2 regions of the Erwinia sp. PME.40.26/001 genome follow, and region 2 is predicted to be linked to the other one. Evidence: predicted binding sites of a transcription regulator. Region 2 holds the regulator's gene; the other holds the start of a gene.

Region 1 (3,737 bases), on a different contig from region 2:
GGGCGCGTCAAACAGGTTCATCTGCGCCACCCCCTGCGAGAAAAAGTCCCCCAGCATCACCCCCGCTTTCATATAACGATGCCCCTCAACCCAAATCCGGTCGAGCGCCTCCGTTGCCACGCGAAGGATGTCCCGCGTGTCGTTCGAGGGCGTCAGCAGCGTGCCAGCGGCCTGATTACCGTAGAACACTTCCCCTTCCGCATGGGGACTGGTGCGCAGAAAAACGCTGATAAACCGACAGTACTGGCCATCTTCCCGCAGCTTTGCGGCCGCACGTTCGGCATAGGCGCACACCGCCTGCCGCATCTCGTCGTATTCCGTGATGCGTGAGCCAAACGATCGTGAACACATGATTTGCTGCCTGGCGGGCGTCAGATCTTCCAGCGTCAGACACGGCTCACCGCGCAGTTCACGCACGGTTCGCTCCAGTACCACGTTGAAATGCTTGCGAATGGTGCTGGTACTTTGCTCCGACAAATCTTTCGCCGTGAAGATGCCCAGCGTATTCAGCTTCTTGCTGATGCGCCGCCCCACGCCCCACACATCTTCGACCGCGACTAACCCCATCAGCTTCCGCTGGCGCTCAACATCCGACAGGTCCAGCACCCCGCCGGTTTTCGTCCATTTTTTGGCCGCATGGTTGGCCAGCTTGGCTAAGGTCTTGGTGGGCGCAATGCCCACCCCCACCGTCAGATGCGTATCCCGCCTCACCCTCTCCCGGATTTCCCGCCCGAACTCGTCAAGGATCCGGCAATGACGGACGCCCGTCAGATCCATAAAGGCCTCATCGATGGAGTAGATTTCGATAGCGGGTGCCATCTGCTCAAGGGTGGTCATCACCCGGTGGCTCATGTCGGCATACAGCGCATAGTTAGAGCTGAAGACGTGGATGTTATGCTGTTTTATCTGGTCTTTAAGCTTGAAATAGGGAGCGCCCATCGGGATGTTTAACTTTTTGACTTCGGCACTGCGCGCAATGATGCAGCCGTCGTTATTACTCAGTACCACCACCGCTTTGCCACGCAGATCGGGCCGGAATACGGTTTCGCAGCTGGCGTAGAACGAATTGACATCCACCAGGGCAAACATTAGCGGTGCATCGTCTTAATGACGTGTTTCACCACGCCAAAGATCTCAAACTGATCGGGGTCGGTAATGGGAATAAGGGAATAGGCGGGGTTCATGGGCCTGAGGGACAGAGAAGGAGTGGTGATCAGCTGCTTGACGGTGAACTCGCCCGATAAGGCAGCGACAATGATGTCTCCATGCACGGCATTTAGTGCGCTGTCAACGACCAGCATATCGCCATCGTTTATCCCCGCGCCGATCATTGAGTCCCCGCTGACCCGGATAAAATAGGTTGAACTTGGGTGAGCGACAAGCAGATGGTTCAGATCCAGACGCTGCTCAACATAATCCTGGGCCGGGGAAGGAAATCCACACGGCACGCGATCAATAAACAGAGGTAACGCGACAATCGCGTGAATATCGGCAGGCTTAAAAAACATCATGACTGTCTTCTCATTATTTACTGTATTTATATACAGTATTATTGATCAGCCCACGCAATCAAGTTGATTTATGGAAATTTTGGTAAAGCCGTTGGTGGAAAAGAAGTTTTAGTTGGCAGGCGTGAAATGCCATGAAGTCATCAACGGAGGGTTGCCACAAGTCCCGGGGCCTGGAACTGATGTCCGCCAGGCGGCAGGGATGGACGTTCAAGGCATTAACAAAACCCTGACTCATATGGGATATTTTTATCAGAAGGGGAACAGATAATTCAGAAGAACGTCATTCCTTCATAGGGTTGGGTAAGACAAGCATTTAAACGGCTCTTAAGATCGCCATCATGGATCTCAAGCCGGTGGCCATCGGGGTCTAAAAAGTAGACAGATTTGCCCTCACTCTTGTTAGTTTTCCATTCCTTAATACCCGATGATCTCAAGCGCTCCACGAACACATCAAATTCTTCAGTGGGAATACTGAAAGCATAGTGTGTGTAATCATCACCAATGGATACGGTATCTATCGAAAGACATAGCCAGAGTTCACCCAGCGAAAGGTAGGCACCATTATCCCATTTAGCTTTAGGGGTGAACCCAAGAGTTTCAGCATAAAAATTCAGGCTCTTTGCCACGTTACTGACTGCAAGGGTGATGTGGTTTAGTCCGGTCAGCATGTTGCACTCTCTAAGAGGATGGGCAGGTATGTAATTTATAATTTTTTAATGCCTTTGAACATAAAGTCACTAAGACGTCTGCAACAGAAGGGGGAAACCCGTCAACAGTACGCGGAACAAGGTCCGGTTTCCGCTGACCGGTCCGCAGTCCTTCCAACGCCTCTCCCTGCCGTTTGCGTAGCGGCCTGGTCATCCGCGGTCGGTGTCGCTTAGCTATTTTGACGCATCTTCATGTCCTCTTCTGTGCAGCCTGCAGGGATTGCAGGCTGCGGTGGTCAACTATCAGGGTGCAGTGTGGGTGTGATAAATCTTGCTGACCACAACCCAGCGGCCGTTGACCTTCAGCAGGTTGAAAAAGTCGGTAAAACGAAAGCCCGAAATGTCATCGGTATCGATGCGGGCGCTGGCGGCCGTCCCGACGATGTCTACACGCACAATAGCAGCCTTCGCTTCGGGAGAAGGACGGAAGGCGCTGTCGATCGTATCAAACAGCCCCTGGATCGGGCCGCCGCTGAGATTGCCGTCGCCGTCAATGCCAAAAATGGTGGCTTGTTCACTGAATGCGGGCTTCATCAGCTCACTTTTCGCCTGCTTACCCCCCTCGTTGTACTGGTTCAGCACGTTCACAATGTCGTTGTAGTCCTGCACATAAGTCGTGTCATTCATCATTTTTTGTCTCCATTTCAGTAAACCGGGCATCCGTTCAGATACCCCTCTTTCGTCTGATACTCATTGGCGTGGGGCCGAAAAAAGCAGTGAGCCTGCGAGAAAAACCGCAAACAAGACCCCCGTACCCCCACCAGCATCTGCAGATAAAATTCAGGGATGAGATAAGGCCTGCCGTATTGTTACCTGAATTTTTTAGTGACCACTATGTAATGTTATTATTGTATAGTGATCGCTATGTAAAGTGTCAAGCAATGATTGGAAACCTCGTTATGAAAACTCATGATCGGCCTGAAGCCAGGGAAAAGCCCAAAGGCCGGCCGCGCAGTTTTGACCGTGATAAGGCACTGCTGAAGGCGCTGCACCTTTTCTGGCGCAAAGGTTTTGAGCCGGCATCGGTTGCCGAGCTTTGCGCCGCAATGGAGATCAACCCGCCCAGCCTCTATTCCGCCTTCGGCAATAAGGCCAGGCTGTTTCTGGAAGCCGTGAATTACTACGAGCGGGTTTACTGGCAGGCCACCTGGGCGCGGCTTGAAGAGGCGCAGGACATCGTGGGGGCAATTGACCGCTTCTTCAGTGAAGCAGCAGACATCCTGCTTTCTCCCTCAGCACCGTGCGGCTGTATGGTGGTACTGGCGGCGATCAATGTCTCCGCCGAGTCGGATGATGTGGTCAGGGCAGTCAGCCTTCTCAGGCAGGAGGGAAAAGATCTGTTTGAACAACGGCTGGTCAGAGCAGTGCAGGAAAAGCAGCTGCCTGAGGAAACCCAGACCGCCGCGCTGGCGACTGTTCTCAACACCCTGCTGGAGGGCATGTCGATTGAGGCAAAAGACGGTGCCACACCTCAGAGTCTGAGGTTGATCGGCCAGCATGCCGTCAGGCTGCTGCAGCC
Region 2 (3,737 bases):
ATTCGCGGAACACCGTGGAATAAAGCTTATTGCCCTTAAAGGTACGCCGTATAAAGAAGGCGCCCAGGCGACGGAAGATCGGACCGGCAGGCCAGAAGTTCAGATTGATACCGGCGGCGATATGCGGCGGCACCAGCCCCTGGTGATATAGCACGTAGGAGAGAAGCAGGTAATCCATGTGGCTGCGGTGACAGGGAACATAGACAATTTCATGCCCGTCCTGCGCCAGCTGCCGCACACGTTCACCGCCGTTAACATTGATTCCCTGGTATAATTTGCTCCAGGTCCAGCCCATGATGCGGTCGGTCAGGCGAATCGCTTCGTAAGAGAAGTCAGCGGCGATCTCTTCCATCAGCTCAACGGCATTCTGCTGGGCTTTTTCATGGGAGATCTTTTTGCTGCGTGCCTCATCCTCTACCGCTTTGGCGATAGCCTTGGACTGCAGCAGCTTGTTGAACAGGTCCTGACGTACCGGCAGGCGCGGACCGACGGCGGCCAGACGCTGGCGGGCGAAGTGCATTCTGGCGACGCGTGCCAGCTTCTGGGCAATGATTTTATCGGTGCCGTGTTCGGTCGCCATATGGCGCAGTGACACCATCGGCGAGAAGCGCACGAAGCTGTCGCGGCCCAGCCAGAGCACGGCAAAGAATTTCTGAATGCCGTTCAGCATCCGCAGATGCGGCTGATCGTCACCCTGAACTTCGCGGCCAGGTGCACGGCCAAACATCACCGATACCGGCACCATCTGCACATCCAGTTCGGGATGGTTACGGTGCAGGTCGAGATATTCGTGGAACAGCTTGACCGACTGCAGATTCGGCACAAAATACGGGAATACGCGTGGGCCATCATGGATAAACACATGACGGGGCAGGACCGTGCCGTCAATCTCCAGCGGTTCCAGGGGATCGGGAAGGTCCTGTTTGCGACACTGCTCACGCAGGGCAAGGAGATCCGCCTTTGAATCATAAGGCAGCACATACATAATAGGACGCGACGTATCAAGCCCCAGTTCGGCAACCGGTTCAGCCGGGATTGCCTTACTTTTTACCAGTAATTTAACTGGCAGATTCAATAAGTTATAATATAAATTACGCCAACCTGACATAGACAACATGAAGCCTCTTGTTAGCAAAGCGCCGCAAGCATACCAGAAAGCGCCAACAGAATCTGTGGTGTTGAAAAACCTGTAGTTCCACTCATTGACGTTAAACTTCTCAAAGGGTTCCCTGATTATGGCAAATAATGTCACCGGACTGACACGAATCATAAAAGCGGCTGGCTACTCGTGGAAAGGCATCCGCGCGGCCTGGCAGCATGAAGCGGCCTTTCGCCAGGAAGCCGTGGCGGCCATTATCGCTATTGCCATCGCCGTCTGGCTGGACGTCGATGCGGTCACCCGGGTGTTGCTGATAGGGTCGGTGGTGATGGTGATTATTGTGGAAATCCTCAACAGCGCCATCGAAGCCGTCGTTGACCGTATCGGCAGTGAAATTCATCCGCTGGCCGGGCGGGCGAAAGACATGGGGTCTGCGGCGGTACTGTTGGCTATCTTGCTGGCCATGTTTGTCTGGATCATGCTGTTAGTGCCGCATTTGCGATGAGTTTTCCAAAAATCGCCACAAACGGCATTTCGCCCAACTTTAGGTTTTCAATGTCTAAATACCTGTATATACTCACAGTCGACTGTATAAACAACCAGGGGGCGGGATGAAAGCACTAACGGCAAGGCAGCAGCAGGTCTATGACCTGATTCGCGACCACATTAATCAAACCGGCATGCCACCAACGCGCGCGGAGATTGCTGCGCAGCTCGGTTTCCGTTCCCCGAATGCGGCTGAAGAACACCTGAAAGCGTTAGCGCGTAAAGGCGTGATTGAGATCGTATCCGGTGCGTCGCGCGGTATTCGCCTGATGATGGAAGAAGAAGACGGTCTTCCACTGATTGGCCGTGTCGCAGCAGGTGAACCTCTGCTGGCAGAACAGCATATTGAAGGCCACTATAAGGTTGACCCTGACCTGTTTAAGCCCGGCGCAGACTTCCTGCTGCGTGTCAGCGGAATGTCGATGAAAGACATCGGCATTATGGACGGCGATCTGTTAGCCGTGCATAAAACAGAAGATGTGCGCAATGGCCAGGTCGTGGTGGCGCGCATTGACGATGAAGTGACGGTAAAGCGTCTGAAAAGGCAGGGGAATACGGTGCAACTGCTGCCCGAAAACCCGGACTTCAAACCGATCATCGTTGACCTGCGCCAGCAGACGCTGACGATCGAAGGCTTGGCTGTCGGTGTGATCCGCAACGGCAACTGGCTGTAACCGGTACTTCACTCCCCGCTAAATGCTGTGTGCTGCTTAAGTGGCGCACAGCATCGTCAGTGAGGGTTTTTCGCTGATGGACTCCGATGACACTGCTCACCCCCGCAGATAAAAGCCTCTGGCGGCTCGCCCTGCCGATGATCCTCTCTAATATCACTGTGCCTCTGCTAGGCCTGGTCGATACAGCCGTGATTGGCCATCTCGACAGTCCCACGTATCTGGGCGGTGTCGCGATTGGCACGACTATTACCAGCTTCCTGTTTATGCTGTTGCTGTTTTTACGCATGAGCACCACCGGCCTGACGGCACAGGCTTTTGGCGCTAACGATAAACAGGCCCTGGCGCGTGCGCTGATGCAGCCGCTGCTGCTGGCACTTTGTGCCGGGCTGCTGTTTGTTGTGCTGAAGCAGCCGATTACGCACCTGGCGCTCGGGGTAACGGGTGGTAGCGATGACGTCCTGCAGCAGGCCGCACTGTTTATGCAAATACGCTGGCTCAGTGCGCCGGCGACGCTGGCGAATCTTGTGCTTTTGGGCTGGCTGCTTGGCGTACAGTATGCCCGGGCACCGGTCATCCTGCTGGTCGTCGGCAATCTGGTGAATATCGTGCTCGACCTCTGGTTTGTCATCGGGCTGAAGTGGGGCGTGCAGGGGGCCGCAGCGGCAACGGCAATAGCGGAATACACCAGTCTGATCGTCGGACTGCTGCTGGTATGGCGGGTTATGGTGATGCGCGGTCTGTCGCTGCGCCTGATGTTAAGGGCCTGGCGGGGAGATGTGGCGCGACTGCTGCGTCTGAACCGCGACATCATGCTGCGCTCACTCCTCTTGCAGGTCTGCTTTGCCTCGCTGACCCTGTTTGGCGCACGCCTCGGCAATGACGTCGTGGCGGTCAATGCCGTACTGCTGATGTTTCTTACTTTCACTGCTTACGCGCTGGACGGTTTCGCCTATGCGGTGGAAGCCTGTTCCGGTGAAGCGTATGGTGCGCGCAACAGCCGGCAGTTACTGAGCGTGTGGCATGCGGCCTGTCGGCAGTCTCTGGTGGTTGCGCTGGGGTTCTCCCTGCTTTATGCCCTGGCGGGTGAGCACATTGTCGCGCTACTGACCTCCCTTGAACCGCTGCGCCAGCTTGCCGACCAGTATTTGTGGTGGCAGGTGGTGATGCCGCTGGCGGGCGTGGGCTGCTATCTGCTGGATGGGATGTTCATTGGCGCAACCCGCGCCAGGGAGATGCGCAACAGTATGGCAGTCGCCGCGCTGGGCTTTGGACTGACGCTGTGCAGCGTTCCCTGGCTGGGGAATCACGGCCTGTGGCTGGCTATCACGCTGTTTCTGCTGCTGCGCGGTGTCACGCTGTGGGCGGTCTGGCGGCGGCACTGGCGTAACGGCACGTGGTTTATGCCCTGAAACATTTTC

Evidence for each region. The regulator LexA, encoded in region 2, represses DNA repair genes until DNA is damaged. The targets are predictions, from matches to a motif close to TNCTGTATGTACATACAGNA.
Region 1: the regulator LexA is predicted to act here: its motif matches at 1,530-1,549, upstream of umuD (translesion error-prone DNA polymerase V autoproteolytic subunit).

Annotation. Positions count from the first base shown of each region.
Region 1 covers NZ_JBVHNP010000001.1:185,220-188,956, reverse strand. The annotation lists gene umuC (translesion error-prone DNA polymerase V subunit UmuC) at 1-1,089, opposite strand, end outside; gene umuD (translesion error-prone DNA polymerase V autoproteolytic subunit) at 1,089-1,511, opposite strand; gene fos (fosfomycin resistance glutathione transferase) at 1,781-2,179, opposite strand; gene ACZ3HG_RS01160 (nuclear transport factor 2 family protein) at 2,462-2,845, opposite strand; gene ACZ3HG_RS01155 (TetR/AcrR family transcriptional regulator) at 3,118-3,737, shown strand, end outside.
Region 2 covers NZ_JBVHNP010000015.1:28,773-32,509, forward strand. The annotation lists gene plsB (glycerol-3-phosphate 1-O-acyltransferase PlsB) at 1-1,108, opposite strand, end outside; gene ACZ3HG_RS22315 (diacylglycerol kinase) at 1,236-1,604, shown strand; gene lexA (transcriptional repressor LexA) at 1,711-2,319, shown strand; gene dinF (MATE family efflux transporter DinF) at 2,406-3,728, shown strand.